DNA from 2 places in the Isoptericola aurantiacus genome. Region 2 is predicted to be linked to the other one. Evidence: riboswitches for the same ligand, from Rfam matches in the RefSeq annotation. Region 2 holds a riboswitch; the other holds the start of a gene.
The links. A riboswitch is a leader RNA that binds a small molecule or an ion and turns the genes downstream of it on or off. The one in region 2 is predicted to bind S-adenosylmethionine.

Region 1: another riboswitch for S-adenosylmethionine. It lies ahead of ACIQLL_RS02715 (aminotransferase class V-fold PLP-dependent enzyme); the one in region 2 lies ahead of ACIQLL_RS05000 (methylenetetrahydrofolate reductase).

Annotation. Positions count from the first base shown of each region.
Region 1 is NZ_JBJBAE010000001.1:609,921-614,324, forward strand. It holds gene ACIQLL_RS02710 (hypothetical protein) at 1-388, opposite strand, end outside; gene ACIQLL_RS02715 (aminotransferase class V-fold PLP-dependent enzyme) at 445-1,875, opposite strand; SAM riboswitch class IV at 1,907-2,022, opposite strand; gene ACIQLL_RS02720 (rhodanese-like domain-containing protein) at 2,316-2,771, shown strand; gene ACIQLL_RS02725 (O-succinylhomoserine sulfhydrylase) at 2,813-4,039, shown strand; gene ACIQLL_RS02730 (CPBP family intramembrane glutamic endopeptidase) at 4,166-4,404, shown strand, end outside.
Region 2 is NZ_JBJBAE010000001.1:1,085,031-1,089,434, forward strand. It holds gene metE (5-methyltetrahydropteroyltriglutamate--homocysteine S-methyltransferase) at 1-1,243, opposite strand, end outside; gene ACIQLL_RS05000 (methylenetetrahydrofolate reductase) at 1,344-2,372, opposite strand; SAM riboswitch class I at 2,378-2,485, opposite strand; gene ACIQLL_RS05005 (hypothetical protein) at 2,628-2,993, opposite strand; gene ACIQLL_RS05010 (hypothetical protein) at 3,000-3,161, opposite strand; gene ACIQLL_RS05015 (NYN domain-containing protein) at 3,513-4,404, shown strand, end outside.

The DNA.
Region 1 (4,404 bases), 480 kb from region 2:
CGTCCTCGCCGAGCGCGTATTCGCCGCCGGTCACCGAGTAGGCAGAACCCACCGACGCCACGAGGTCCCCGGACGCATCGAGGACCCCCTCACCATCCTGCGTGGCGGACCAGCCGGAGGGAAAGACCAGCCCGGTGACGAAACCGTCGCCCTCGTCGAGCGTGAAGTGGACCGGGCCGTCGCTGACGGGCGTCTCGGCCTGGAGGGTGCCCACGATCTCAGCGGTGGCCATGTCGGTCATCTCGTGGGACGTCGTGGCCGTCGGGCGGCCAGGATCGCCGTTCCCGCACCCGCTCAGCGTCGCGAGGAGCACCAGGGGAAGGAGGCAGTTCCGCATGTACTTCATGGTTTCATCCGATTTGAGGGTGTAGCAGCGGTCTGAAGCCACCGGCCGCAGCGGAGCATCGCGACCACAGTGGTCGCCGCGACGGCGAAGGGAGCGGCTCAGGCGCCCTCGGGCAGGCAGCCGAAGACCTCGTCGCCGCCCGGGCCGGCGGTGGCGAGCAGGCCGTCCAGGCCGGAGCCCTCGGGCACGGGGCGCGGGTCGTCGACGACGATCCACAGCCCGTCGACGACGTCGTACCGCGCCCGCGGGCCGTCGGCCACCAGGGCCGCGACGGCCTCGACCAGGCGCTCGACCTCCTCGCCGGAGGTCCCGACGCCCACCGAGGAGCGCACCGCGCCGGCGCCGTACCCCAGCCGCGCGAGCAGCGGGTGGGCGCAGAACCGTCCGTCGCGCACCCCGATGCCGTGCTCGGCGGACAGGTAGGCGGCGACCTGGCCCGGCTCGTACCCGGCCACGGCGAAGGTCACGACCCCGACGGCGTCGGCGGCGTCGGCCCAGAGCTGGACGACCTGGACGCCGTCGATCTCCCCGAGGCCGTCGACGAGCCGGCGTCGCAGCGCGTCCTCGTGCTCGCGCAGCGCCACCGGGTCGATCCCGGCGAGCGTCTCACAGGCGGCCGCGAGCGCCACCGCGCCGAGCACGTTGGGCGACCCGGCCTCGTGCCGGGCGGGGCCGTCGTGCCAGTCGGTGTGGTCGGTGCGCACGCTGCGCACGGCCCCGCCACCGGCGAGGTAGGGCGTGCCGGCGTCGAGCCAGTCGCGCCGGCCGACGAGCGCGCCGGCCCCGAACGGGGCGTAGGTCTTGTGCCCGGAGAACGCCAGGTAGTCGATGCCGGTCGCGGCCAGCGACACGCGGCGGTGCGGCACGAGCTGGGCGCCGTCGACGAGGATCCGGGCGCCGGCGGCGTGCGCCGTCGCGACCAGGTCGTCCAGGGGCAGCGACTCCCCCGTGACGTTCGAGGCGCCGGTCACGGCGAGCAGCGCGTAGGGGCGACCGGCGGCACGGGCCGCGGCGAGCTCGTCGCGCAGCGCGGTCACGGTCGCGGCCGCGGTGGCCCGGCCGACGACGACGGTCGCGTCGGCGGAGCGCTGCCAGGGCAGGAGGTTCGCGTGGTGCTCGACGTCGAGGACGAGCACGCGCCCGGGGGTGCCGTCGTCGGACGCGGGCACGCAGCCGGCCAGGAGGTTGAGCGCGTCGGTGGTGTTGCGCACGACGAGCGTGACGTCGTCGTCGCGGGCCCCGACGAACTCGCCGATGGAGCGCCGCGCCGTCTCGTACAGGGAGGTGGACACCTGGGAGAGGTAGCCGGCTCCCCGGTGCACGGAGGCGTACAGCGGCAGGGTGCGGGTGATCGCGTCGGCGACGCTCTGCAGCGCGGGGGCGGAGGCCGCGACGTCGAGGTTCGCGTAGGGCACGCGGCGGCCGTCGACGAGCGGTGCCGGGGTGTCGTGCCCGACCACGGGCAGCACGGGCGCGAGGGCGGCCACGGTGCCGGCCGGACAGGCAGGGGTCTCGGTGATGGCGGTCATGCGGTCCTCCTCAGTGTCCCGGGGAGGCTGCTCCCCGCGCTTGCCCGACGCCGGACGGCGCGGGGCCAGGTCGTCACCCGGGGCACCCCGCCGCGAGGGGAGGGTTGCCGGCCAGCGAGCCGGGGCTTCGCGCTGGCGCTCATGACCTGGGCACCATGCTGCGGTCGACCCCCGCCGCCGTCAAGTTCTGGGACGGTGGTCTCACGATGCGGTCAGAGCTGTCCGGATGGACGCGAACTGCTCACTGGTCGAGACGGCCGTCCCGTTCCGCGGACGCCGTGTCGTACGATCGCGGTGACCATCCCGAGCGGCCGAGTGACGTGGCACGTCGACGCCGCAGCAACCCCGCGGGACCGGGCCGCCGTCGTCGGGCAACCGCACGACGTCGCGGCACGGGACCGGGCGCGGGTGCTACCGCCACGACCGATGGGAGGAGCGACATGACCGCACCCGTGCAGGCCGCACCCGCCGAGGGCTACGCCGGAGACCTGACCCCGCAGCAGGCGTGGGACCTGCTCGCCGCCGATCCCGACGCCGTCCTGGTGGACGTGCGCACCGACGGCGAGTGGCGCGCCGTCGGCGTCCCCGACGTCGCGGAGCTCGGCAAGGACGCCGTGCTCACCCCGTGGGTGACCTCCGACGGCCGTCCCAACCCCGCGTTCCTCGCCGAGATCCAGGCCGCCGGCGTGACCACGGGCCGCCCCGTGGTCTTCCTGTGCCGGTCCGGGCAGCGCTCGATCGGTGCCGCCCGGCTCGCCACCTCGGCCGGGATCGGCCCCTCGTACAACGTGCTCGAGGGCTTCGAGGGCGCGCCCGGGTTCGGTGGCGTCCGCGACCAGGCCGGCTGGAAGGTCCGGGGCCTGCCGTGCACCACCTGGGCGGAGCGCAGCGCGTGACCCGCGCGGAGATCCCCACCGGCCCCGGCGCGAACCCCGAGCTGCTCGGCGGGGCCGGCCGCGGCCCGCTGCCCGCCACGGCCCGTCCGGCCACGCTCGCCGTGCGCGGCGGGCACCGCCGCTCCGACTTCAACGAGACCTCCGAGGGCCTGTTCCTCACCCAGGGCTACACCTACGACTCCGCGGCCGACGCCGAGGCGGCGTTCACGGGCGAGCACTCCCGGTTCGTGTACTCCCGCTACGGCAACCCCACGGTGCGGACCTTCGAGGAGCGGCTGCGCCTCGTCGAGGGGGCCGAGGCCTGCTACGCCACCACCACCGGCATGTCGGCCGTGTTCACCACCCTGGCCGCGCTGGTGCGCAGCGGCTCGCGCATCGTCTCCGCCCGCGCGCTGTTCGGCTCCACCAACGTCATCTACGACGAGATCCTGGCCAAGTGGGACGTGCAGGTCGACCTCGTGGACGGCCACCACCTGGATCAGTGGGAGGCAGCCCTCGCCACGCCCGCGGACGTCGTCTTCTTCGAGACGCCGTCCAACCCCATGCAGGACCTCGTCGACGTGCGCCGCGTGTGCGAGCTCGCCCACGCCGCGGGCGCCGTCGTCGTCGTGGACAACGTGTTCGCCACGCCGATCCTGCAGAAGCCGCTCGAGCTCGGCGCCGACGTCGTCGTGTACTCGGCCACCAAGCACATCGACGGCCAGGGCCGCGTGCTGGGCGGAGCGATCCTGGGCCCGCAGGAGTTCCTGTCCGGGCCCGTCGAGACGTTCCTGCGGCACACCGGCCCGTCGCTCAGCCCGTTCAACGCCTGGGTCCTGCTCAAGGGGCTGGAGACCCTCGACGTGCGGGTCCGTGCGCAGAACGCCGCGGCGCTGCAGGTCGCGCAGTTCCTCGAGACCGCCGACGGCGTGACCGGGGTCCGCTACCCGTTCCTGACCTCCCACCCCCAGCACGAGCTGGCGCTGTCCCAGCAGAGCGGCGGCGGCACCGTCGTCACGTTCGACCTGTTCGCCGACGACGGCGCGGGTCCCCACGAGGCCAAGAAGCGCACCTTCGCGTTCCTCGACGCCCTGCAGATCGTGGACATCTCCAACAACCTCGGTGACGCGAAGTCGCTGATCACCCATCCGGCCACGACCACCCACCGCCGGCTGGGCCCCGAACGACGGGCAGCCATCGGGATCAACGAGACCACCGTGCGGCTCTCGGTCGGGCTCGAGGACCCGCTGGACCTCGTCGAGGACGTGGCCCAGGCGCTGCACGCCTGACGGCGACCGGGCCACCGGGGGTACCGGGCCGACGGCCGGAGCCCGTCCCGACGGGCGGGAGGTGCCGAACCTCGCTACGTTCGTGTCCGACAGAGCCGACATTCGTGATCGGAGCGCCTGATGGCCATGGACCGTCCTCGACACGTCAGCGGCACGGCGCTCCGGGTGCGGCCCCGGGCCTGGATCGGCATCGCCCTCTGGGTGGTGTACGTCGCCGTCATCCTCCTGGTGCAGGGCACCAGCGGTGTGCCGTACACCGAGCTCGCCGACACCGTCGGGAACATCTGGCGCAACGGCGTGCTGTCGATCGTGCTCGCCGCGGCGGCGGTCGTCCTCATCGGCTGGCGCCTCGGCTGGCTGCGTGC
Region 2 (4,404 bases):
CCTTCTGGTCGGCGAACGCGAGCCACCGCCGCAGTCCGGGAGTCCGGCCGGCCCGCTCGGCCGCGGGTCCCTCCCACGTCTCGTCGTCGACGTCGTGGGGCACGTGCAGCAGCGACGTCGAGGTGCCGACCGTGATCGAGCCGGCACCCAGCGGGCGCAGCGCGGCGAGCACGTCGAGCCGCGCGGCGAGGTCGGCGCGCCAGACGTTGTGCCCGTCGACGACGCCGGCCACCAGGGTCTTCGTGGCCAGGCCCGGCACGGTCCCGTCGGGACCCGACCCGGTGGGCACGGCGCCCTTGACCAGGTCGATCGCGATCGCGTCCACGTCGGTCGCGGCCAGCAGGGCGAGCCCGTCCCGGGCCGGTGCGGCCTCGGTGCCCGCGGTGGCCAGCCCGCCGAAGGGGGCGGCGACGAGGATCCGCGGTCGCTCCGGGGTGACGTCGAGGGCGTCGTCCGCCGAGGCTGGCGCGAGGTCCGTCGCCAGGGCCAGGTAGGCCGACGTGATCGCGGCGTCGGTCCGCCCGGCGTCCACGTCCATCGTGTCGGAGACCAGGACGGGCTCGTCGAGCTGCACCCACGGCACGCCGACGGCGGCGAACGCGCGCAGCAGCTCGGCGTACGCGGCGACCACGTCGTCGAGCCGGTCGAGCGGGTGGAACCCGTCCGCGGCGTCGTCGGCAGCCTTGGACAGCGCCAGGAACGTCACCGGGCCCACGAGCACCGGGCGGGTGGTGACGCCCGCCTCCTTGGCCTCGGCGTACTCGCGCACGACGCGGTGGTCCGCGAAGGAGATCGGCGTGGTCTCGCTGATCTCCGGCACGAGGTAGTGGTAGTTGGTGTCGAACCACTTGGTCATCTCCAGCGGCGCGTCCTCGCCGCGGCCGCGGGCGACGGTGAAGTAGCCGTCCAGGTCGAGGGAGCCGTCCTCGTCGTCGATCAGGTCGCGGAACCGGGCCGGCACGGCGCCCAGCAGCGCGACGACGTCGAGCACCTGGTCGTAGTAGGAGAACGAACCGGGCACGGACCCGTCGTCGGGGTCGAGGCCGAGCGCGACGAGACGCTGGACGGTCTCGCGTCGCAGCGCGCCGGCCGTGACCTCGAGGTCGACGGCGTCGGTGCGGCCGGCCCAGCGCGACTCGACGGCGCGCTTGAGCTCGCGCCGCCGTCCGATGCGCGGGTAGCCGAGGATCGTGCCGCCCGGGAACGCGGCGGCGGGGTTCGGGTCAGGTGTGGTCATGAGCATTCCTTCGGGTTCGGGCCCCCACGGGGACGACGGCGGCACCCGTGCCGCGTGCGGAGCGGCAGGGCGTGCGGGTCGCGCGCGGGCTCGCCGGGACGAGCGGTCAGGCGACCGTGGGGACGTCGGTCGGGATGCCCGGTACCAGCGGCCTTCTGGCCAGGTCGGGGACGACGGACGCCTCGGAGGGCGACGCCGTCCGACCGCCGAGGTGGACACCCTCGAGCAGGTCCAGAGCGGGACGTGACGTGTTGAACGTGTACACGTGCAGGCCGGGTGCGCCGGCGTCGAGCACGCGCTGGGCGACGTCGACGGCGTACGCGGTCCCGTAGGCGTGCTGCGCCTCGGGGTCCGGCTGGGCGTCCAGCGCGTCCAGCAGGTGCTGGGGCGCGGGCACACCCGTGAGGTCCTCGACACGGCGGAGCCGTCGTGGCTCGGTCGTGGGCATCAGCCCGGCGAGGATCGGGATCGTCACCCCGGCCGCACGGGCCTCGGCGACGAAGTCGGTGTAGCTGTCCGCGGCGTAGAACAGCTGGGTGATGGCGAACGAGGCGCCGGCCTGCTGCTTCTCCAGCAGGCGCCGCACCTCCTGGGTGCGCGTGGTGCCCGCCTGGCGGTTGCCGTCGGGGAACGTGGCCACGGCGACGGTCAGCGGCCGGGCGGCACCGCGCACGGCGGCGGCCGGGTCGGTGGCGCAGCGACGGGCCTCGACCTCGCGCAGCAGGTGCACGAGCTCGACGGAGGAGTGCACGCCGTCGTCCGGGGGCCGCCAGTCGGGCTGGTCCTTCGGGGGGTCGCCGCGCAGGGCGAGGAACGAGCGGACCCCCGCCTCGAGGAACTCGTCGACGACCTGCGACACGTCCTCGCGGGGCGCGCCCACACAGGTCAGGTGCGCGATGGGCAGCACCGGGGTGCCGGCCAGGAGCGTCGAGACGACCTGCCGTGCGGTGGCGCGGTCGCCGCCGCCGGCGCCGTAGGTGACCGAGACGAAGTCGGGCCGGGCCGCCACGAGGTCGCGCGCCGTCGCCCAGAACTTGGGCGCGGCGTCGGGCCGCCGCGGCGGCATGAGCTCGAAGCTCACCGTCGGGCGGGCGGGCACGGCACGTGCCGGGTCAGAAATTGCCTCTGCGACCATGCGTCACTCCATCGAACCTGGTGTTGAGCACCTTCGTCCTCGGGAGGCTTCCGTCGGAGAACGGGTTGCTGCGGCGTCGTCGAGCCAGGACTCTCGGCCGCTCTGGATGGCTTGGACCCCGACTCTAGGCGTGGCCCATCCAGCGGACAACCCTGACCGCATCGTGAGACGTTGCCGTCCGGCCCGCATCGCAAGCGTGGGAGAGTTCCGCACGTGCGGCCGACCGGCAGGGGTACGCGCTGAACTCGAGGGCGGTCATCCGCTCGCGTCGCGCAGGAACTCGGGGCGGAGCAGGTGGGACACCTCGGACCGCACAGAGTTCCGGACCTGGTCGGCCAGCAGCGTGCTCAGGATCTCGACGGCCTGGGGGTCCGGGACCTCGATGCTGCCCAGCCCCCGCACGATGAGCATGCGCGCCAACGTCGAGACCGGGGTACCCATGCGGTCGGCCTGCGCGGACAGGTCGGCGAACACCTCGGCGTCCAGCCGCACCGACAACACCCGCGGCGAGGTGACGCCCGGGGAACGGCGGGTGCCCACCGCGTCGGCCGGCAGCGGGTCATGCCTCGATTCCTCGGAGGCCTCCGCCTCGGCGGCGATCAGGTCTCGTACGTCGGACATCGGTCGTCACTCCTTCCCGTCCTCGTTGGTGTAGCGGCGTTGGTCGCTGGTGCTGGACCTCCACGCGTTGACGCCCCACAGGTGACCGTCGTCCTCCACGGTGATCACCGTGATGAGGAAGCCCGCAGCATCCGACCAGCCGATGGTCCGCACGCTCTTGCCGCTCACACTGGCCAGATCGGGCCGCAGCTCGACCGCATAGGGGTCCGCGTACGCCTCGTCAGCCCACGACGGTTCGATGTTCTGTTCACCTGACCCGTACCGGTCGGTGCGCGTGCGGATGTACTCCCCGCGGTGCTGTCAGTCCGGTCGAGCCATGCACTACAGAATACTACGCGAGGGCTCCTCGACCACTACCGCACCGACGAGGTTCTTGGCAAAGATCCTGCGGGACCGGCGCGCGGTCCAGGAACCACAGGGGTCCCGGGACCGGACTCTCCAGCCTGCTCGGCGTCCCGGGCGTCGGTCTCGGCTGGTCACCGGTCGGTGTCGGGGGTGCGTCAGCCGTAGGGTGACGGCATGGATACCGAAGAGCGCCTCGCCGTCTTTCTCGACTACGAGAACCTGGCGCTCGGCGCGCGGGAGCACCTGGGCGGGATGACGTTCGACTTCCAGCCGATCGCGGACGCCCTCGCGGTGCGGGGCCGGGTGGTCACCCGACGCGCCTACGCGGACTGGTCGTACTTCGACGAGGACCGGCGGATGTTGACGCGCCACCAGGTCGAGCTGATCGAGATGCCGCAGCGCATGGGTGCCTCCCGCAAGAACGCCGCGGACATCAAGATGGTGGTCGACGCCATCGAGATGGCGTTCGAGCGCGAGTACATCTCGACGTTCGTCATGTGTACAGGGGATTCCGACTTCTCCCCCCTGGTCAGCAAGCTGCGCGAGCTGGACAAGCGCGTCATCGGCGTCGGCGTGGAGAAGTCCACCTCCAGGCTGCTGCCCGGCGCCTGTGACGAGTTCCTCTTCTACGACCGCCTCGAGGGCGTCGACGTCCCCGACGAGTCCGAGCGTGCGCCCCAGCGCAAGAAGCCCGCCACCCGGCGCAGCGGCACGAGCTCCCGGTCGTCCGCCGGGTCCGCGAGCAGCACGTCCGGCGGCCGGGCCAAGGCCACCGCCACGGCCGAGGACAAGGCCGCCGCGCCGTCGTCGGGCCCGAAGGGTGGCCGCAAGAAGGCCGGGCTCTCGACACCCGAACCCGTCGACGTGCCCGACACCGCCCCCGAGCCCGACCACGACGAGGACGACGACGCGCCCGCCGGCGAGCCGCCGACCATGGAGGTCAAGGTCGCCCAGACCCTCGCCGGGCTGCAGGCCTCGTCCTCCGGCTCCGTGACGGCGTCGCAGCTCAAGCGCACGCTGGTGCGCAAGGAGCCGACGTTCAGCGAGTCCGACTACGGCTTCCGCA